One region of the Pontibaca methylaminivorans genome, then DNA from elsewhere that is predicted to be linked to it. Evidence: riboswitches for the same ligand, from Rfam matches in the RefSeq annotation. Region 1 holds a riboswitch; each other region holds the start of a gene.

Evidence for each region. A riboswitch is a leader RNA that binds a small molecule or an ion and turns the genes downstream of it on or off. The one in region 1 is predicted to bind cobalamin.
Region 2: another riboswitch for cobalamin. It lies ahead of B0B01_RS09965 (hypothetical protein); the one in region 1 lies ahead of B0B01_RS08650 (TonB-dependent receptor plug domain-containing protein).
Region 3: another riboswitch for cobalamin. It lies ahead of B0B01_RS01635 (TonB-dependent receptor); the one in region 1 lies ahead of B0B01_RS08650 (TonB-dependent receptor plug domain-containing protein).

Annotation. Positions count from the first base shown of each region.
Region 1 is NZ_FTPS01000001.1:1,767,917-1,775,145, reverse strand. Features, by position in the region: gene B0B01_RS08670 (2-hydroxyacid dehydrogenase) at 1-451, opposite strand, end outside; gene B0B01_RS08665 (SH3 domain-containing protein) at 570-1,112, shown strand; gene B0B01_RS08660 (NADPH:quinone reductase) at 1,196-2,185, shown strand; gene B0B01_RS08655 (DUF2312 domain-containing protein) at 2,196-2,456, opposite strand; cobalamin riboswitch at 2,594-2,800, shown strand; gene B0B01_RS08650 (TonB-dependent receptor plug domain-containing protein) at 2,919-4,724, shown strand; gene B0B01_RS08645 (ABC transporter substrate-binding protein) at 4,711-5,559, shown strand; gene B0B01_RS08640 (FecCD family ABC transporter permease) at 5,556-6,539, shown strand; gene B0B01_RS08635 (ABC transporter ATP-binding protein) at 6,536-7,229, shown strand, end outside.
Region 2 is NZ_FTPS01000001.1:2,030,972-2,038,200, reverse strand. Features, by position in the region: gene fabB (beta-ketoacyl-ACP synthase I) at 1-861, shown strand, start outside; gene B0B01_RS09980 (enoyl-ACP reductase FabI) at 869-1,660, shown strand; gene B0B01_RS09975 (alpha/beta fold hydrolase) at 1,753-2,604, shown strand; gene B0B01_RS09970 (cobalamin-binding protein) at 2,608-3,384, opposite strand; gene B0B01_RS09965 (hypothetical protein) at 3,386-3,793, opposite strand; cobalamin riboswitch at 3,891-4,112, opposite strand; gene msrA (peptide-methionine (S)-S-oxide reductase MsrA) at 4,152-4,661, opposite strand; gene msrB (peptide-methionine (R)-S-oxide reductase MsrB) at 4,648-5,103, opposite strand; gene B0B01_RS09950 (amidohydrolase) at 5,257-6,411, shown strand; gene B0B01_RS09945 (2,3-dihydro-2,3-dihydroxybenzoate dehydrogenase) at 6,418-7,179, opposite strand; gene B0B01_RS09940 (non-ribosomal peptide synthetase) at 7,188-7,229, opposite strand, start outside.
Region 3 is NZ_FTPS01000001.1:310,569-317,797, forward strand. Features, by position in the region: gene B0B01_RS01615 (hypothetical protein) at 1-69, shown strand, start outside; gene B0B01_RS01620 (FecCD family ABC transporter permease) at 193-1,218, opposite strand; gene B0B01_RS01625 (ABC transporter substrate-binding protein) at 1,218-2,207, opposite strand; gene B0B01_RS01630 (ABC transporter ATP-binding protein) at 2,219-2,989, opposite strand; gene B0B01_RS01635 (TonB-dependent receptor) at 2,991-5,183, opposite strand; cobalamin riboswitch at 5,299-5,497, opposite strand; cobalamin riboswitch at 5,653-5,866, shown strand; gene B0B01_RS01640 (DUF1636 domain-containing protein) at 5,984-6,355, shown strand; gene cobW (cobalamin biosynthesis protein CobW) at 6,352-7,229, shown strand, end outside.

The sequences.
Region 1 (7,229 bases):
GCCCCTCGAGACGCCGGCCAAGCGGCCCGGCCGGGCTCCACCCGGCCCACTCATTGGTGCGGATCAGGGCGCGCCCTTCGGGAAAGCGCCGGGTCAGGGCCAGGATCAGCGTCATCGCCATATCGGCGATATCCCCGGTCGCGATGTCCGGCGCATGGGTGACGAGAATTCCCCGCCGGCGCGCCCCGGACAGGTCGATGTGATCGACCCGCGCGCCGAAATTCGCGATCAGCCGCAGCCGCGTACCGGCCTCCGCCAGGAAGGGCGCGTCGATCCGCTCGGCCATGGTCGGCACCAGCACATCCGCCTGCCGGACAGCGGCGATCATCTCGTCGCGCGACATGGGCCGGTCGTCCTCGCGCGTCACCAGGTCGCACAGCGCCGCCATGGCGGTTTCGACCGGCTCCGGCAAGCGTCGCGGCAGCACAACAGTCAGGCGTTCTCTTGACAATCAGCCTCTCCCGTCGCTTTTCAATCGAGGTGGCGCCATGGCATCGTGGCGCAGGAGCGGGCATGGCACAAGAACCGCGCGCATGATTTCCGGCGGAAATTCAAGGCGCAGCCCGGAAATGAGGCAGGACGGGAGAACCGCAGTGACATTCCGATTCTCATGGCATCTGGCCGTCGTCGCGCTGCTGCTGGCGCTGGCCTTGCCCGCGCCGACCCGCGCCCAGGCGGCCGAAAAACGCGGTCAGGCGACGAATCTGCCGCTGCCGCGTTATGTCTCGCTCAAGGTGGCCGAGGGCAACGCGCGCCGCGGTCCGACGCTCAGCCATCGCATCGACTGGGTGTTCAAGCGCCGCGACATGCCGCTGCAGATCACCGCCGAACACGGGCACTGGCGCCGCGTGCAGGACCGAGACGGCGCCGGCGGCTGGATGCATTATGCACTGCTGTCGGGCACGCGAACGGTACTGGTCGAGCAGGAAACGCTCCAGATCCGCAGCCAGCCCGACGAATCCTCATCGGTTGTCGCCGTGTTCGAGCAAAGCGTGATCGCCCGGCTGGGCGAATGCAATCCCGGCTGGTGCCGCATTTCCTCGGGCGGTTATCGCGGCTGGGCGCCGAAAAAGGCGCTCTGGGGCGTCGCCCCGGATGAGCTGCGCGACTAGGGCGCCACTCATGCATCGCGGGCTGGCAGTCCGGCCCCGCTTCGCTAGAGTCGTCAGCAGGCTTCGGAAAAAAGGAGGCACCCTTGCAAGCGCTCGCCTATCGCCGCTACGGAAACGCGGCCGACGTCCTGCGGATCGAGGACATCCCCTGCCCCGCGCCGCAAGCCGGCGAAGTCACGGTCGACCTTGCATTTTCCGGGGTGAATCCCTCGGACGTGAAGGCGCGCGCGGGGGCCCGTGCGGGGGCCGCGGAAATGCCCTTTCCGCTGATCGTTCCGCACAGCGACGGTGCGGGGGTGATCTCGGCCATCGGTGAGGGGGTCGCGGGTGAGCGGCTCGGCCAGCGGGTCTGGATCTGGAACGGCCAGTGGCGGCGCGCGCTCGGCACGGCAGCGGCGCAGATTACCCTGCCCGCCGCGCAGGCGGTGCCCCTGCCCGACAACTTGCCGCTTGAAACCGGGGCGGTGCTCGGCATTCCGGGGCTGACGGCCGCCCACGCGGTGTTCGGGGGCGGCGATGTTTCGGGCAGGACGGTGCTGGTCCAGGGCGGTGCGGGCACGGTCGGCCACCTTGCGATGCAGCTTGCCCGCCGGGGCGGGGCACGCACCATCGCCACCGCGCGGGGCCGCGGGCTCGACCAGGTCCGCGGCGCCGGGGCAGATGCCGCGCTCGATTTCGAATCCCCCGATCTGGCGCAGGAGATCCTTGCCGCGAACGGGGGCCACCCCGTTGATCGCATCATCGAGGTCGAATTCGGCCGCAACATCGCGACCGATACGGAGGTGATCGCGGAAAACGGCACGATCTGCGCCTATGGTTCGGCGCTCGCCCCGGAACCGGGGCTGCCCTTCTATCCGCTGCTGTTCAAGGCGGTCACGGTCGAGTTGATGCTGGTCTATCTGCTTCCCGACGCGGCCCGCGCGGCCGCGATCCGGCGTCTGCACGATGCGCTCCGGCATGGAGCGCTCGACTGTCCGGTGGCGGCGGTATTCGACCTTGCCGACGGGGCGCGGGCCCATGACGCGGTGGCCGCCGGCGCGCGCGAGGGTGCGATCCTGCTACGCACCGCCTGACCGGGCGCGCTCAGGCCATGCCAAGCGCTTCCTTGTACATTTCAAGGATCGCCTCTTCCTCGGCGATGTCGTCCTTGTCGCGCTTGCGCAGGGCGATGATCTTGCGCAGCACCTTGGTGTCATAGCCGCGCCCCTTGGCCTCGGCCATGACCTCTTTCTGCTGGTCGGCGATATCCTTTTTCTCGGCTTCGAGCGACTCGATCCGCTCGACGAACTGGCGCAGTTCCTCGGCGGTGACGCTGTAACTCGTGTCGGTGTTGATATCGCTCACTTGCCTGTCTCCCGTATCGGTCTCGTTCCGGCCCTGTTGTCCTGCCGCGACCGGCCGGCAGGGCGTCACCGGGCCATTACCGCCCGCCCCCGCGCTCTGCAAGCGATCATGCCTCTTGATCCGCGCGGGGCTTGCGCCTATGCCGAAGCTGCTCTGGTGCGGCGGGAAACCCGCCGTCAATAGGGAATGTGGTGCGGCGGGAAACCGCCAATTCCACGACTGCCCCCGCAACTGTAGGCGGCGAGCGGAAACAGAATGACACCACTGGCCCGGACCGGGCTGGGAAGGACTGTTTGCCGCAACGACCCGCAAGTCAGGAGACCTGCCAGAGCGATCACCTTCATGTGGCGCGAGGGGCGTCGCATGGGCGGCGCCGGTTCCGCGATGGTGATGCGCACCGTCCTGGAAGGCCCGGCGTGGCTCTCCCAGACATGACCACCGACAAGGCCGGGAGGGCCTGACATGAAACGACTTCTCGCAACCGCATCCGCGCTCGTGCTGGGCACAGGAGCGGCCACGGCGCAGCAATATCTGGAACTGGGCACGATCGTGGTATCGGCCAACCAGACAGAGACCGAAGCGGACCGTGTGGGCGCAACCGTCGATGTGCTGGATGAATACGATCTGGGCAGAAGCACAGGCCCCGAACTGGTCGATACGCTGACGCGGCTTCCCGGCATCACAGCCAGCGCGAATGGCGGCGTCGGCACGGCCACGACACTCAGAATCCGGGGGCTCGGTAGCGGCTATGTCAGCACCCGCATCAACGGCATCGACGTGACCGATCCGACCGAGATCAAACAATCCTACAACTGGGGCGGACTGACCGCCGCGGGGCTGAGCCGCGTCGAGGTTCTGAAAGGATCGCAATCCGCGCTTTATGGATCATCGGCCATCGCGGGCGTGGTGAACATATTTACATGGCGACCGACAAGCGAGGGCATCAGCTACCGCTTTTCGGGGGAGGCGGGCAGCTACGGCACCGCAAGCGTTTCCGGCAGCGTCGGGTATCTTTCGGATCGTGCGGAACTTGCCCTGACCATGACGCGCCTGCATACGGACGGATTCTCGGCTGCCGACGAAAACGACGGCAATACCGAGCGCGACGGATTCGACGGAAAGACCATCTATTTCTCGGGAAGCTATGCCTTGACCGATCAGGTCCGGGTCGGCTTCGACATGATATATGAAGAGCACGAAGCCGATATAGATGGCTATTCGATGTTTCCGCCCTATGGCTTGATAGATACGCCGGACAAGAATTTCACCGACAGAAAGGGTGGACGGATATTTGCGACTTTCGACGGCGATAACGTATCGCATGAACTCGAAGCGTCGTATTTCAAGACAACACGCTATGATCCGAACGGTTACACCCAGCGGTTTGAGGGTATGCGGAAAGGTGCGCGCTATACGGGCACGGTCCGCCCGTCCTTCGGCACGCTCGTTTTCGGCGCCGAGTACGCCGAGGAAAAGGCGCGGCTGGACAGCGACAAATCGCGCAGCGATACGGCCTCGGTCTTTGGCGAGGCGCAATTCGGCCTGTCGGACAACCTTGACCTGACCACTTCCCTGCGTGTTGACCGCCATTCCGAATTTGGCACCGAACCAACCGGGCGGATCGCGCTTGCGTGGCGGCCTGATCAGGCATGGACCATCAGGTCCGCGATTGCCACGGGCTTTCGCGCGCCATCGCTCTATGAGCTTTTTGACCCGACCTATGGCAATGATACTCTGAAACCCGAGAAAAGCCGCAGTTTCGAACTCGGCGCCGAGCGCGAGTTTTCCAATGGCGGTTTGATTGCGGCAACGCTGTTCTACACCAGGATCAACGATCTCATCGACTGGGACAGCGGACGTTACATACAGGTGCCCGGAACCACCACGACGCGCGGGATCGAGTTTTCCAGCGAATTTCCGCTCGGGGAGCGCGTGACCTTTCTCGGCAACTACACCTATACCCGCGCCAGGACCGCGGCGGGCGACCAGTTGAGCCGCGTCCCCGAACATGACCTGCTGCTCGGGCTGCGTGCCAGCCTGACCAACCGGCTCGACGGACAGGTCTTTGTCAACCATGTCGCCGACCGCGTGGATACCGGCCCCATGCCCGATTACACGGTGGTGAACGCGGGGCTGTCCTTTGACCTCACGCCAGCCTCGCAGATCTACCTGCGCGTCGATAACCTGACCGACCGGCAGTATCAGACGGCGCGGGGCTATGGCACCTCCGACCGGGCATTCTATGCGGGTATCCGTGCGGATTTCTGAGGCTCTCTGCGCTGTCGCCGTGGTGGTCCTTTCCGCCACGGCGACGCTCGCCGGCACGCCGCAAAAGGCACCGGAGCGGGTGGTGTCCGCCAATCTCTGCACCGACCAGCTTGCGCTGCTGCTGGCCGCGCCAGGGCAGCTTGTCTCGGTCTCGCGGCTCTCGCGCGATCCGCAAAGCTCGCTCATGGTCGAGGCGGCCCGGGCGCTGCCGGTCAACGACACCCGCGCCGAGTCGATCTTTCTTTTCGCCCCCGACCTCGTGCTGACCGGAACCTATGCGGACCCGGCCACGGTGCAGATGCTGCGCAGCCTCGGCATCCGGGTCGAACAGTTCAAGCCGGCCGATTCGCTTGCCGAGGTGCGCGACAACATCAGCCGCATGGGCGACCTTCTCGGACGCGAAGAGGCCGCGGCGGGGATGCTCGCGCGGTTCGATGCGGGTATGGCCGCGGCCTCCGGCGCGCCCGAAAGGCGCCCCCGCGCCGCGCTTTACTACGCGAACGGCTATACCACCGGCGGCAAGACCCTTGCCGGGGACATCCTGCGCAAGGCCGGCTTCGCCAACGTGGCCGACGAGGCCGGCATCCCGGATGGCGGCAACCTGCCGCTCGAACGGCTGGTCATGCTGGCCCCGGACGTGATCCTGCGCGGGCACGAATACCCGGGCTATTCCCGCGCGAACGAAGTGCTGAAACACCCCGCGCTGCGCGCCCTGCCGGACAGCCTGCTGGCCGGGCACATGGATGACAGGCACTGGATCTGCGGCACCCCGGCGGTGATCGAGGCGCTGCAGGACATGCGCGCGCTGCGCCAGCGGATCGAGGCCGGACAATGACCCGTGTCGCCCTGGTGATGGCCGCGATCTGTGCCGTGCTGTTTGCGGGGTCGCTTCTGGCCGGACCGCTGCCGGTCACGCCGCTGCGCGCGCTCGGGGCGCTTTTGGGCGCCGAGGACACGCCGCTTGCGGTGGTGATGCAGGAAATCCGCCTGCCGCGCGCCCTGCTCGGGCTCATGGTCGGCGGCTCGCTCGGGCTTTCGGGCGCAGCGCTGCAGGGATATCTGCGCAACCCGCTGGCCGAACCCGGGCTGATCGGCGTCACCGGCGCGGCGGCGCTCGGTGCGGTGCTGGCGCTGCAGAGCGGGTTCGCCACCCTTTTCGCGCTGGCGTTGCCGCTTTCGGCGCTCGGGGCGGCGGTGATCGCGGTGCTCGTGATCCTGCTGCTGGCCGGGCCGCGCGGCGGGTCGATCACGCTGATCCTTGCCGGCATCGCCATTTCGGCGCTGGCCGGGGCGCTCACGTCGCTCGTGCTCAATCTGTCGCCCAACCCGTTCGCCACCGCCGATATCGTGTTCTGGATGATGGGGTCGCTCGCGGACCGCTCGTTCACCCATGTCTGGCTCGCGCTGCCGTTCATGGCGGCGGGCTGGGTGCTGCTGCTCGGGCTCGGGCGCGGGCTCGATGCGCTGACGCTGGGCGAGGATGCGGCGCAGGCGATGGGGATGCGGCTCGACCGGCTGCGCCTTGCGCTGATCCTCGGCGTCGCGGCCAGCGTCGGCGCGGCGACCGCGGTCGCCGGGGCGATCGGCTTTGTCGGGCTGGTCGCGCCGCATCTGCTGCGCCCGTTCGTCGGCGGGCGGCCCTCCGCGCTGCTCTGGGCGTCAATGCTCGGCGGGGCGGGGATGGTGCTGGCGGCGGACATCGCCGTGCGCGTGTTCCTGCCCGAGCGCGATCTCAAGCTCGGGGTGCTGATGGCACTGGTCGGCGCGCCGCTGTTCCTGCATCTGATCTACAAGACCCGCAAGGAACTGCCATGAGCCTGCTCACCCTCTCCGGCCTCAGTGTTTTCCGCGGCACCCGCGCGGTGGTCGATGACGTAAGCGCGAGCGTGGGGCGCGGCGAATGCATCGGCCTCGTCGGCCCGAACGGGTCCGGCAAGACCACCCTCCTGCGTGCGGCGCTCGGGCTGATCGGGGCACAGGGCATGTCCTCGCTCGCCCTGCTTGGCGCGGCGGAGCGCGCACGCCGGGTCGCATGGATGCCGCAGGCGCGCGAAATCGCCTGGCCGGTCAGCGTCGAGACGGTGATCGCGCTCGGCCGCCTGCCGCATCTGCCGCGCGGCGCACGGCTGCGCGATGCCGACCGGGCGGCGGTGGAGCGCGCCATCACGCATATGGGGCTCGAGGCGATGCGCGGCCGCACGGCGACCCGGCTTTCAGGGGGCGAACAGGCGCGGGTGCTGATCGCGCGCGCGCTCGCGCAGGAGACGCCGCTCGTGCTTGCGGATGAACCGATCGCCGGGCTCGACCCCGCGCATCAGATCGCCACCATGGAGCTGTTTGCCGATCTCGCCTGGGGCGGGCGCTCGATCATCGTCTCGCTGCATGATCTCGGGCTGGCGGCGCGCCACTGCACGCGGCTGCTGATGCTGGATCGCGGCCGCCTGGTCGCCGACGGCCCCCCGAACGAGGTGCTGACCGCCGAAAACGTGGCGCAGGTCTTCGGCA
Region 2 (7,229 bases), 260 kb from region 1:
GTGACCAAGCGGATCGGCCCCTTCGCGGTGCCGAAATGCATGTCCTCGACCATCTCGGCCAATCTGGCCACGGCCTTCGGCATCCGCGGCGTCAACTATTCGATCACCAGCGCCTGTTCGACCAGCCTGCACTGCATCGGCAGCGCGGTCGAGCAGATCCAGCTCGGCAAGCAGGACGTGATGTTCGCCGGCGGCGGCGAGGAGCTCGACTGGACGCTGTCCTGCCTGTTCGATGCCATGGGCGCGATGTCGTCGAAATACAACGACACGCCCGAACGGGCGAGCCGCGCTTTTGATGCCGGACGCGACGGGTTCGTGATCTCGGGCGGCGGTGGCATTCTCGTGCTCGAGGATCTGGACCATGCGCTTGCCCGCGGTGCGACGATCCATGCCGAGGTGACGGGTTACGCGGCGACCAGCGACGGGCACGACATGGTTGCCCCGTCCGGCGAAGGGGGCGAGCGCGCCATGCGGCTTGCGCTCGAAACCCTGCCCGAGGCGCGGCGCATCGGCTATATCAACGCCCATGGCACCAGCACCCCGGTCGGCGACGTCGGCGAGGTCGAGGCGGTGCGGCGCGTCTTCGGCGAGGGAACGACCCCGCCCATCAGTTCGACCAAATCCATGACCGGCCATGCGCAGGGCGCGGCCGGCGCGCTCGAGGCGGTGTTCAGCCTCCTGATGCTCAAGCATGATTTCATCGCGCCTTCGATCAACATCGAAAACCTCGATCCGGCGCTCGATCCATCCGAGATCGCCAGCACCCTGGTCGAGAATGCCGGGCTCGACAGCGTGATGACCAACAGCTTCGGATTCGGCGGAACCAACGGTTCGATGATCCTCTCCAGGTATCAGGGATAATGAACAGATGATGCAGCCACTGGCCGGGAAACGCGGCCTGATCATGGGCGTCGCCAACGACCATTCGATCGCATGGGGAATTGCACGGGCCATGAGCGCGGCCGGCGCGGAACTGGCCTTCAGCCATCAGGGCGCCGCCTTCGGCCGCCGCCTCGAACCGCTTGCGGAAAGCCTGGGCTCGACGCTGCTGATCGACGTCGACGTGACGGATGACGCGGCGCTCGACGCGGGGTTTGCCGAACTGGCCGGCCGCTGGGAAACCATTGATTTCGTGGTCCACGCGATCGCCTATTCGGACAAGTCCGAACTCACCGGGCGTTTCCTCGACACGAGCCGGGCGAATTTCCTCCATTCGCTGGAAATCAGCGCCTATTCCTTCATCGAGGTCGCCCGGCGCAGCCATCCCCTGATGCGCGAGAATGGCGGGACGCTCATCACGCTCACCTATCAGGGCAGCAACCGGGTGATCCCGAATTACAACGTGATGGGGGTGGCGAAGGCCGCGCTCGAATCCGCGACGCGCTATCTGGCAAACGACCTCGGGCCCGAGGGCATCCGCGTCAACGCGATTTCTCCGGGCCCCATGCGCACCCTGGCCGGTGCCGCCATCGGCGGTGCGCGCAAGACCTACCGGTTCACCGAGCAGAACGCGCCGCTGCGCAGCAACGCGACGCTGGAGGCCGTGGGCGGTACGGCGGTCTGGCTGGCGTCGGATGCCGGCGCCTTCACGAGCGGCGAAATCATCCATGTCGATGGTGGCTATCACGTGCTCGGCATGCCGCAGCCCGAATCCATGTGAGCCATGACGCACAACCGGCGGTGGGACAATGATATTCCGCCGGCAGCCGGCCCGGCACCGGGACGGCATGCAATGAACGGGCGCCCCTCCTGATGGCGAGCTTCGACACAAGCGACGGGCTCTCGCTCTATTACGAGGACACGGGCCATGGCCCTGCCCTGCTCTGCCTTGCCGGCCTGACCCGCAACTGCCGCGATTTCGACCATGTCGCGCCGCATCTCGCGGGCTGCCGTGTCATCCGCATGGATTATCGCGGGCGGGGCGACTCCGCCTATGACGCCGATTTCCGCAACTATTCGATCCCGCGCGAGGCCGGGGATGCGCTTGAACTGCTCGATCATCTCGGGCTTGAGCGGGCGGTGATCCTCGGCACGTCGCGGGGCGGGCTGATCGCCATGGCGCTTGCGATGATTGCCCCGGCGCGGCTTTCGGGTGTGATCCTGAACGACATCGGCCCGGTGATCGAACCGGCGGGGCTTGCGCGGATTCTGGACCGCCTCGGCCGCCCGCCCGAGGCCCGCAGCCTTGAGGACGCCGCGCATGCACTGGCGCGGGACAATGCGGCGAAATTCCCGGGCGTTCCCCTTGACCGCTGGCGGGAGGAGGCAAGGGCGCGCTACCGCAAGGGGCCGGGCGGGCTCGTGCTGCGGTACGACCCGCATCTGCGCGACGCGGTGGCGGCAGCCGGCGCGGACAGCAGCGCGGCGGATGCACCCGACCCATGGGCGCTGTTCGATGCACTCCGCCCGCTGCCGCTCGGCGTGATCCGGGGCGCGAATTCCGACATCCTTTCGGCCGAAACGCTGCGGCAGATGCAACTCCGGCACCCCGACATGGTCAGCGCAACCGTGCCGGACCGGGGTCATGTGCCCTTCCTTGACGAGCCGCCCACGCTCGGGGTGATCCGTGCCGTCACGGATGCCGTGAAAGCGCGCGGCGGCTGACGCTCAGCCCAGCGCCTCGATGATCGCGTCGAGCCCGTCGGTCAGCGCCGCCGGGCCGGGCTGGAGGATCAGCGAGGAGCTGATCTCGTGGATGCGGCCATTGCGAACCGCCGGGATCGTGTCCCAGCCCGGGCGCGCCGCCATCCGCTCCGGGCGCAGCTTCTTGCCGCACCAGGAGCCTAGAATGACATCGGGGCGCGCCGCCGCCACCTGTTCGGGCGTCACCACGCGCTCCATGGCCTTGCCCCTGGTCACAAGATCCGGGAACGCCTCGCGCCCGCCCGCGATGCCGATCAGTTCCGACACCCAGCGCACGGCCGTTATCATGGGGTCGTCCCATTCCTCGAAATAGACCAGCGGCCTTGCCCGCCCCTCGGCCCGGGCGGCGACCTCGGCAAGGCGCGCCTCGTATCCGCGCGCAAGGTCGTCGGCCCGCCCGGGACAACCGACCAGCGCGCCGACATGGCGGATCATGGCAAGAATGCCGCGCAGATCCTGCTGGTTGAAGGCCATGACCGCCACGCCCTCGCGCAGAAGCGCGGCGGTGATGTCGGCCTGAATATCGCAGAAGCTCAGCACGAGATCAGGTTCAAGCGCGGTGATCGCCGAAATATCCGCCGAGGAAAATCCCGAGACCCGGGGCTTTTCGCGCCGCACCCGCGCGGGGCGGGTGGCAAAGCCTGTGACGCCAATGATACGCGCCTCTTCGCCCAGCAGGTAAAGCACCTCGACCGTTTCCGCCGTCAGGCAGACGATCCGTTCGGGGGGGAAAACACGCATGTCAGATCCTCGCCGTTTCGCAGGGTTCGGCCCGGGCAGGGCAAGCCATGCGGACCGGCGCCCGCAGCATCATCCGCGGCGGGGCCATCAGCCGGGACAGCGGGCCCCGCGCGTCGCGGTCCTCGAAGAATGCGGTGGAAAAGGCGCAGAGCGCCGCGGCATCCTCGCCCTTTTCGACGCCGCAGAACAGCTCCACCCGGTGCGCGTTCAGCACGAACAGGGCCTCGCCCCCGGCCGCACAACCGTCAAGCATGGCCCGCCCGGTCATCTCGAAGCCGGGCCGCAGCGAACAGGCGAGCCGCGCGGCCTGCACGAGCCGTTCGGCAAAGGCCCGCGCCACGGGGCATTCGCGCCCGCTTCGCAGACAGGTGGTGATCTGGAACTGGTGGTCCGGAAATGAAATGCTCATCGCGCCCTCCGCGCAGAAGAGGGCGGCGCATGGTCTGCATGGTCTCGAGTGGCTCCGTCATCACGGCAAACGCTCCTCGGGGCACCCCGCCCGTCTCATGGTTTCAACGATGATGGCAGGTCTCCTGACTCGCGGGTCGCTGCGCCCTTCCCTGCCTTCCCGGAGCCATCAAGGCCCCAGTGGCACAAGGAGGATGGGCGCTCGCCGCTTACAGTTGCGGGGGCAGTCGCGGCCTTGGAGATTCCTCCGCACCGCGTTCCCTTTTCATCCCGCAGGCCGCCTTTGCCGCCCCCGGGAAACCATCAGCGCGACTGTCGCGAAGCACCGGGCCCAAGTCAAGCGCCGAACGCGCGATCCGTCACGATGCCGCAGACCGCGGGAGCACCCAGTGCGGACGGATGAAATGGCAGGTATAGCCGTTCGGGAACCGTTCGAGATAATCCTGATGCTCGGGCTCGGCCTCCCAGAAATCGCCGAGCGGGGCGAGTTCGGTCACAACCAGCCCCGGCCAGAGCCCGGAAGCATCCACGTCGCGGATGGTCTCGCGCGCGGTTTGTTCCTGCCGTTCATCCGCGAAAAGGATCGCCGAACGATAGCTCGGGCCGAGGTCGTTGCCCTGCCGGTCGGGGGTGGTCGGGTCGTGGATCTGGAAGAAGAAGCCAAGGATGTCGCGATAACCCGTCACATCGGGGTCGAAGATCACCTCGAGCGCTTCGGCATGATTGCCGTGATCGCGATAAGTCGCGTTCGGCACGTCGCCGCCGCTGTAGCCGACCCGGGTCGCGATCACGCCGGGACGGCGGCGGAACAGATCCTGCATGCCCCAGAAACAGCCCCCGGCAAGGACGGCGCGTTCAGTCCTGCTCATGCCCGCCCCCGATCCGGCCGAGCCAGGCGCCGTAACCTTCGGCCTCCATGTCGTCGCGGTGGATGAAACGCAGCGCCGCCGAATTGATGCAATAGCGCAGGCCCCCGCGATCCACCGGGCCATCGGGGAACACATGGCCCAGATGGCTGTCGCCATGGGCGCTGCGGACCTCGGTGCGCAACATGCCAAGGCTGTGGTCGCCGTGTTCGGTCACATGGGCGGATTCAATCGGGCGGGTAAAGCTCGGCCAGCCGCAGCCGGCGTCGAACTTGTCGCCGCTCGCGAACAGCGGCTCGCCCGAGACGATATCGACATAAATGCCCGGTTCGCGGTTGTGCAGCAGCTTTCCGCTGCCCGGCCGCTCGGTGCCGCTTTCCTGCGTGACGTGATATTCCTCGGGCGAAAGCGCCGCGATGGCCTCTGCCGATTTTTCATAGCGCATGGCGCCGGCTCCCCTCCTGCTGCGGTCTGCGTCATATCTGTGTGCCATCGTCGCCGGATTCAACGGGGCATGTCCGCGATCACGCTCCCGTTCCATTGCGCCGCGCCGCGCTTCGCCCTATCAGGAGGCATCCCCGACAAAGGCCCTGCACCGTTGAAGACAATCGACCAGATCGCTGCCCTTGCCCCTCTCATGACCGAGTGGCGCCGTGATTTCCACCGCCACCCGGAGCTTGCCTTTGAAGAGACCCGCACCGCCGGCCTAGTGGCGCAGCGGCTGCGGGACTTCGGGCTCGCGCCGGTCGAGGGGATCGGCAGGACCGGGGTCGTGGCCATCGTCGAGGGAGGCGCGCCCGGCCCGTCGATCGCCCTGCGCGCCGACATGGATGCCCTGCCGATGCAGGACGAAAGCGGCCGGGAGTGGCGCTCGTCCCGGGATGGTGTCGCCCATGCCTGCGGTCATGACGGCCACACCGCCGCGCTGCTCGGGGTTGCGCGCCATCTGGCCGAAAACCCGCCCGCGCGGGGCCGCGTCGTGCTGATCTTTCAGCCGGCCGAGGAAAACGGGCTGGGCGCAAGGGCGATGATCCGGGACGGGCTGATCGACCGCTTCCCCTTTGACGAGGTATACGGGTTTCACAACATGCCGCTTCTGGCACCGGGACAGGCCGCGGTGCGCAGCGGCGCGACCCTGAACGGCTATATCGTGTGGGAGGCCGAGATTTCCGGCACCGGCGGCCACGGCGCCGCCTTTTTCAAGGCCACCGACCCGGTGCAGGCGGCAGCACGGCTCGCGACCGAGATTTCCTCGATCATTGGGCGGTATATCGACCCGGCCGACTCCGCGCTGATCACCGTCTGTTCGATCGAGGCCGGCAGTTCGCATAACATCATTCCCGCCACGGCGCGGCTTTCCGGCACGGCGCGGGCGCTCGACCCGGAGGTTCTGGCGCTGCTTCATTCCCGGCTCGAAACCGCCTGCGCCGGGGTGGCGGCGCTGACCGGCTGCGCCATCCGCTGCAATCGGCTGACCGAGGTTCCGCCCTGCATCAACACGCCCGCGGGCGCGGATCATGCGGCCGCCGCCTGTGCCGCCGTGCTGGGCGCCGCCAATGTCACGCGCGACCAGCCCGCCTATCCGTTCACGGATGATTTCGCCCTGTTCCTGCAGGCCGCCGCCGAGGGCGCCTATCTGTTTCTCGGGCAGGAAAGCCCCATGTGCCATGATCCGGCCTATGACTTCGACGATGCGCTGCTTCCGGTGGCCGCAAGCATCTTCGCGACGCTGGTGCGGCAGCGGCTCGGCTGAGGGCCGTCACGCCCGGAGCGTTGCCCCGCCATCGACATAAAGATCCGCCATGGTGATGTGGCTTGCCCGGTCCGAGAGCAGGAAGAGCACCGCCTCGGCCACCTCTTCCGGCACCGCGAGCTTGCCAAGCGGGATCCCGGCCTTGAAGGTCCCGGGCTGCCCGGCGATCACCCGCGCGGCGCCCTGATCGTCGGCCCACATGCCGGTCTGCATCGGCGTAAGCGTCGAACCCGGCGCCACGATGTTGCAGCGCACGCCCAGCGGCCCGAGTTCAATGCCGAGACAGCGGGTGAACATATGCGCCGCAGCCTTCGACGCGGCATAGGCCGCCATGGCATGGCGCGGCACGCCGGCCGCGTTCGAGCCCACGACCACGATGCTGCCCCGCCGCCGCGCCGCCATGCGCCGCCCGAGCGCGCGCCCGACATGGAACACGCCATGGGTGTTCACATCGAACACCCGCCGCCAGTCCGCGTCACTGGTCTCCAGAACGGTATCCGTCGCCAGAACACCGGCGACATTCGCCCCGAATTCGATCGGCCCCCAACTCTGTTCGACCTGATCCACGAGCGCCTCGACCGCGGTGCTGTCGGTTATGTCAAGCGCGGCCGGCCAGATATCATCACCCTCAAGCGCCGGCACGGCAAGATCGCTCGCCACGACCCGCGCGCCCTCGCTGCGCAGCAGCCGCACGAGCGCCGCACCGATCCCGCCACCGGCGCCGGTGACGAAAGCGATCCGCCCGGCAAGGCCCGTGTCCCGGTTCATGTCCCGGCTCATGCCTGTCGCCGCGCCGCGCCGGCTGCCGGTGTTGCCTG
Region 3 (7,229 bases), 1.5 Mb from region 1:
CTTGAACAGTCGAAGAATGCGCGCGAGGGGATTGCCGAGCTTTTCGAGGCCCTTTCGGTGCAGGATTGACCGTGGACCCGGCCGGTCCCGACCAGTCCCGGCCGGCTGCGGCAAGACCCGGGAGGATCGGAAACCGCCGCGCCTTGCCCGGGCGGCGCCGCTTCCCGCGCCCGGTCCCGCGCGCGCCGCGGCTCAGCCCCGGTCGCGCGACAAAAGGACGATGAAGAACAATCCGCCGATCAGCCCCGTCACCACCCCGACCGGCATGTCGTTCGGTGCCGTGATCCGGCGCGCGGCAATATCCGCCAGCACCAGGAAAATTGCCCCGAGCAGGGCGCTGACCGGCAGCACGCGACGGTTGTCGCCGCCGACGAGAAGCCGCGTGATATGGGGCATCATCAGCCCGACAAAGCCGATCATGCCGGAAAACGCCACCAGCACCCCGGTCAGGAAGGCGCTGACGGTCAGGGTCAGGATGCGCAGGCCGCGGGGGTTGACGCCAAGCGTCGCGGCGGTTTCCTCGCCCATGGCGAGCGCGTTCAGCTGCTCGGCCAGATAGCGGAACACGACACCTGAAAACAGCAGCGCCACCGCCGGAAAGACCAGGTTGTTCCACTGTGCGAAACCGAACCCCCCGAGCGACCAGAACACGACCGAACTGATCGCGTGGGGATCGGCCAGCATGATCATGACATTGCTGCCCGCGGCAATGACGAAGGACACCGCAAGCCCCGCGAGGATCAGCCGCGTCGGCCCTCCGGCACGCGAAATCCCCCCGACCATGACCACGGCCGCTGTCGCGCCGAGCGCCCCCATGAAGGCAAAAAGCGGCAGGGTATAGACCCCGAGCAGGCTGCCCAGAAACAGGATCGCGAGATTGGCCCCGAACCCGGCCCCGGCCGACACGCCGAGCAGATGCGGATCGGCCAGAGGGTTGCGCGTCACCGCCTGCATCACCGTCCCCGCCAGCCCGAGCCCGGCCCCCACCATCGCCGCCAGCAGGGCGCGTGGCAGACGCAGTTCCCAGACGATGTTTTCGCGCCCCATGTCCCAGTGCGGCGCGATCGAGGCGAGCGAAGCCTTGTTGAGGATGATCGACCAGACCGTCAGGAACGGAATCCGCGCCGATCCGATGCTGACCGAAAGCGTGATCGAAAACAGGCACAGCACGGCAAGGACGGCGCAGACCGCCGGATAATGCGGGCGCAGGAACCCCATCAGCCGGGCCCGCCGTGCAGGAACGCCGCAAGCTTTTCCACCGCGTCGACATTGCGCGGTCCCGGCGTCAGTTCGTCATAGCTCAGCACCAGAAGGCGGTCGTTGCGCACCGCGCCGACATGGGAAAGCGCCGGGTGGGACCTGAAAAAGGCGATCTTGTCGCGGGCCGAAATCTCTCCGTAATCGACGATCACGACCGCTTCGGGGTCCAGGTCGGCAACGGTCTCCCAGTCGATGCGCACCCAGCTGTTGTCGAGCATCGCGGCGATGTTCTCGCCCCCGGCGGCCTCGATGATGGCCTGCGGCATGGCGTAGCCGCCGGCAGTCAGCGGCACCTTGTCGCCCGAATCATAGACAAAGACCCGCGGCTGCGCCTTCTGCGCACCGGTGCCGGCGGCAATTCCGGTCGCGACGCGGGCGAGCCGCTCGCGATAGCCGGCGATCAGCGCCGCCGCCCGTTCGGGCACGCCGAAGATCCGCGCGAGGTTCTCCAGATCGCGGAACAGGACATCGAAATCCGGCCGCTGATGCTGCCCGAGCCGGACGCAGGATTCGGAGAGTTCGTAAACCGCGATCCCGTAGCGGCCAAGGCTTTCGGGCGTGACCTCGCCGCCGACCCGCATGCCGTAGCTCCAGCCCGCGAAATAGAAGTCGATCCCCTCGTCGAGAAAGGTCTCGAGCGTCGGATAGCTGCGCTGGATCGCGCGCAGCCCGGCGGCGGCGGGAAAGGCCGCGAGCGTCGCCGCCCCCCCGGTCCGGCCGCTGTAGCCGAGAAGGCTGTCCTCGAGCCCGAGCGCGAGCATGATCTCGATCAGGTTCGAGCCGTTGACCAGCGCCCGCCGGGGCGGTTCGGCAATCGTGACCTCGCGCCCGCAACTGCTGACGGTGACGGGAAACGGATCGCGCGCTGCCCCCGCCATGGCCGGGACGGCATTCGCGATCAGGGCCGAGAGGACAATCGGGGCAAGACCCCGCAGGGGCTGTTTCATGGGCATTCTCGTCACGAAATCAGGTCGAAGGAAAAGCGCGGGCGCCCGGTTGCGGCCTCGGTGATGGTCGCGGCCACGTCGAAGGCGGTGCGGATCGTGGCCGGCGTCAGCGTCTCGCCCGGCGGGCCGAGCGCGCAGACGCGACCGCCCCGCATCACCAGCACCTGGTCGGCCACCGCCGCCGCAAGTTCGAGATCATGCAGCGTGATCAGCACCGTTGCCCTGATGCGCCCGAGCAGCGCCATGATTTCCAGCTGATGGCGGATGTCCAGATGGTTGGTCGGTTCGTCCAGAACGATCAGCTGCGGTTCCTGCACCATGGCACGGGCCAGCAGAACGCGCTGTTTCTCGCCCCCCGAAAGGCTGCCGAAGGTGCGGTCGGCCATGTCGGTCAGCCCGAACTCCGCAAGCACCCGGTCGATCACCGCCTCGTCCGCCCCGGCACGGGGCTGGCCGTTGCGATGCGGGATGCGCCCCATGGCGACGACCTCGCGCAGGGTAAAGGAAAAATCGGGCGCGCCCTCCTGCAGCACCGCCGCGACGAGCCGCGAAACCTCGCGCGCGGAAAGCCGCCAGATATCGCGCCCCCCGACCTGCACCTGTCCTGACAGGGGCCGGTTGTGGCGGTAGATGCTGCGCAACAGCGTCGATTTCCCGGCCCCGTTCGCACCGACGATGGCCGTGGTCGTGCCGGCCGGAACATCGAAGCTGATGTCCTCGATGATCCGCCGGTCCGGGCGCGGCCCCCAGGAGAGGCCGCGCACTGTGAGATCGAGCGCCACGTCAGAACCGGATGTTGACGTCGAGCGTCGCCATCCGCGGCGGCCCGAGCAGCCACTGGGTGTCCCGGCCCGATGTCGCATAGAGCCGGTTCGCGACGTTCTCGATATTGAGGTCCACGCTGATGTTGTCCTGCGGGCGCCATTGCAGCCCGGCATTCACCACCGTGTAGGAGGGGCGCCGGCTGGTGTTCGCATCACTGGTGAATGCCTCGGAGACGTAATGCGCGCCCGCGCGGGCGGTCCAGTTCGCGGCGAAATCCCAGGAGCCCCAGATATTGGCGACCCGGTGCGGCACATTCGCCGCGCGGTTGCCGGAATAATCGCCGCCCGGCTGCACGTAATCGTCAAAGCGGGAGGAAACGAACGCCGCATTCGCATTGACGCGGAAGGTTGGCGACACCTCAAGGCCGATGGCGGCCTCGATCCCTTTCGCGCTTTGCCTGCCGATCTGGTGGGTCACGTCCGGGTCATCGGGGTCGCGCGCCAGAAGGTCGGTCTTGACGATGCGATAGGCCGCAAGCGTCGCATCGCCGCGCCCCTCGAGAAAGCCGAATTTCACCCCGATTTCCTGCTGGCGCGCCCGGGTCAGTTTCAGGTCGGCCTGAGACTCGGATAATGAAAGAGCGCTGCCGATCGGCTCAGTTGCTCGGGAATACTGCGCATAAACAGCCACATCCGGCACCGGGTTCCAGACCGCGCCGATGCGCCAGCTGGTTGAGCTGAATTTTTTTGTATAGGCGGGCTCGCGCGATTTAATGTCCACGTTATCATAACGCAGACCGCCGACCAGCGCCCATTGGTCATTGAACTTTATCCGATCATCCATGAACAATGAGTATTGATTCATCTTTGAATCATTGATGATATTCATCGTATAGGGGCCGAATACCCCAGGGCGCGGATTGAGAAAATCAACTGTGGTCTCATCTGTGGCAGGAGTGTGCCTCAATCTCACATATTTCATCCGATTGACGTCAAAGCCAAACGTCGCAGTATTCTCAATATTTCCGAATGTGCTCTCGATAGTTATGTCGGTGCGATTTCCTGTCTCTTCCACATCGTGAGCCAGAGCGAGCCGGGGCTGGCGTGTAACCACTCCGGTGCCGGGGCCATAAGTGTAGCTCTCCACGTTGCGCCAGTCGCGGTTGCTGGTCAGGTGATAGGTGCTGCTGGTCAGCGTCACGCTGTCGTTGGGCGTCCATTCCGCCTTGAGCTGCGTGAACCTGTCCTTGTAGCGCACGAGGCTGTCCTCGACGTTGTAGTTGCGATAGCGCACGCGCCGGTCCACCTGACCATCCACCAGCGGCGTGCCGAAATAGCGGCTCGGGCGGTTGTCGCCGAAATCATGCGAAAGCGTCAGCGCAAGGGTCTCGGTCGCCTGCCAGCGCAGCGCCGCCGAAAGCGAACGCGACGACATGTTGTCCCGATCCATCCAGCCGTCGGAGCCGGTGATATTGGCATCGAAACTGTAGGCCAGCCGGTCGCCCAGCGGCCCGGCGCTGCCATAGGCCAGCCCGCGCTGGCCATGGGTGCCGATGGTGGCCCGCAACTCGTCGCGCCGCCCCTCGGTCAGCGGCTTTTTCGGGATCACGTTGATCGCGCCGCCGACACCCCCTTCGCCGTAAAGCACACCGGCCGGGCCGTTCAGCACCTCGATGCGGTCCACGCTCCAGGTGTCGAAGGGGAAGGTGATCGTGCCCGAGGCCGGGTAAAGCCGCGTGCCGTCATACAGCCGCGTGACCGACCCGTGTCCGTTGAATCCGCGCATGCTGACCGAGGTGCCGCCGTTGCCCGGCGAGCCGCCAAAGCTCACGCCGATCCCGGTGTTCACGATCGCCCGCGTCACATCGCGCTCGCCCCGGCTGCGGATCGCACCCCCGTCGATCACCTGCACGCTGGCCGGCGTCTCGAAGGAGCTGAGGCCAAGCCGGCTGCCGGCGGTGGAACCTTGATGCAGGTCGAGATCCGCCGCCCCCTGCCCCTCGATGGTGATGGTATCGAGCAGCAGCGTCTCGCCGTTGTCCTCGCTGCTGCGGGTGGCGTCCTGCGCAGAAAGCGGCGCGGCCGTGCCGGCCAGAAGCGCGGCGACGACAAGAGCCCGCCGGCGCCTTGGCCGGGCAGGAAGGCGCGGAATTGACGGCACGAGGCCGGACACGCCCGAAAGGGCGGTTGACTGAGATATGAGTTCGGGCACGGATTTCGGCTCCAGCGATCATTTCACCGTCACCGCAAACGCTGCATCCTGTTGCCCGGACTGTCCCTGCGGGCGGATGCGAATTTCACCAGGACACCCCGCCCGATGTGTTCACGCGTGACAACGGCTGACGGCAGGTCTCCTGGCTCGCGAAGCACCGCCCCCTGTCGCCTTCCCGGGGATCGCTCCCAGTGGCATGTGACAGAAGGCTCTCCGCCTACAGTTGCGGGGGCAGCTGCAGCATGAGGCCATCCGGCCCGCACTGCATTCCCTTTTCATTCCGAAATCGGAAAACCGTCGGGACAATCCTTAAGGCGCCCGATGCGGTGCGTCAACGCCCCTGAAGCACGGCCCTGAAACACCGCCCGGTTTCACCCCCGGACATCGGGCCACCGCCGGTTCCACGGCCCGCCGCCCGGTCGCGGGGCGTGGTCCGCGCTCGCGCTTGACAAGCGGGGCGGAAACGGGCTTGGCTCTGCGCATCGCTGGTTCCTGCAGTTTTGCAGGCGAAGAGGGAATGCGACGCCCCGGGCCACCCGGGACAAAACGCAGCCGCCCCCGCGACCGTGACCGGAGAGGATGCCCACTGCCACTGACATCGCGTCGGGAAGGCCGGGCAGCCGCCAGGGGTATCGCCCCTGACATCCGCAAGCCGGGAGACCTGCCAGCACCGGCCCCGCCGTTTCCGGGGCCGTTTCGGAATCATGCGGCCGGGGCATGCCGCAGACCGGACGTGCGGGCGCATGTGCCCCGCACCCCCGTCTGTTCCTCCGGTTGCGAAACTCTGGTCGGAGGGGCCGATGTGTGACGCGATCGAAATCGAACTGGTGGTCTGTACCACCTGCCGCATGTCCGCGGACGGAACCGGGGCGCAACAGCCCCTGCGCGACGGCGCGCGGCTGTCCGCGGCGCTGTCCGCCCGCGGCATTCCCCATGTCAGGCAGGAATGCCTGTCTGCCTGCCGGCGCGGCTGCGTCGTCGTGCTGCGGGGCCCCGGGCGCTGGACCTACCTGCAGGGCGAACTCGATCCCGACCGCGACCTTGACGCGCTCGAGACCATGACCGCCGCCTATCGCGCCGCGCCCGAAGGTTTCCTGCCCTGGCGCGAGCGCCCCGAAAGCCTGCGCCGCAACATCATCGCCCGCATACCGCCAATGGAGCCCGTGAAATGAGCCTTGAGAAAACCCCCGTCACCATCGTTACCGGCTTTCTGGGGGCCGGAAAGACCACGCTGATCCGCCACCTGCTGCAGAACCCGGGCGGGCGGCGGCTTGCCGTTCTGGTCAACGAATTCGGCGATGCCGGGGTGGACGGCGACCTGATCCGGGGCTGCGCGGATGAAAACTGCCCCGAGGCCAATATCCTTGAACTGACCAACGGCTGCATCTGCTGCACCGTCGCCGATGATTTCATCCCCACCATCGAGCGCCTTCTGGCGATGGAGCCGCGCCCCGATCACATCCTGATCGAGACCTCGGGCCTTGCCCTGCCCAAGCCGCTGCTCAAGGCCTTCGACTGGCCCGACCTGCGCTCGAAGATCACGATCGACGGCGTGATCGCGCTCGCCGATGCCGAGGCGGTGGCGAACGGCACCTTCGCCCCCGATCCCGAACACCCCGGCAACACCGGCAGCGATTCGGGCGCCGATCACGAGACCCCGCTGTCCGAAGTGTTCGGAGACCAGATCGCCTGCGCCGACCTCGTGCTGCTGTCCAAGGCCGACCTCGCCGGCGAAGAGGGGCTCGCCACGGCGCGCGCGGCGGTTCTGGCCGAGGCGCCGCGGGACCTGCCGGTCCTGCCCCTGACCGACGGGGTGATCGACGCCCGTGTGGTGCTCGGGATCCATGCGGCGGCCGAAGACAGCATCAATGCCCGCCCCTCGCATCACGACGGTGCCGACGACCACCACGACCACGACGATTTCGACACCATCGTGATCGACCTGCCGGAAGTCGATGACCCGGACAGGCTTGCCGCCAGGGTCGAGGCCCTGACCGCATCGCGGAAAATCCTGCGCATCAAGGGGCACGTGGCGATCGCGGATCG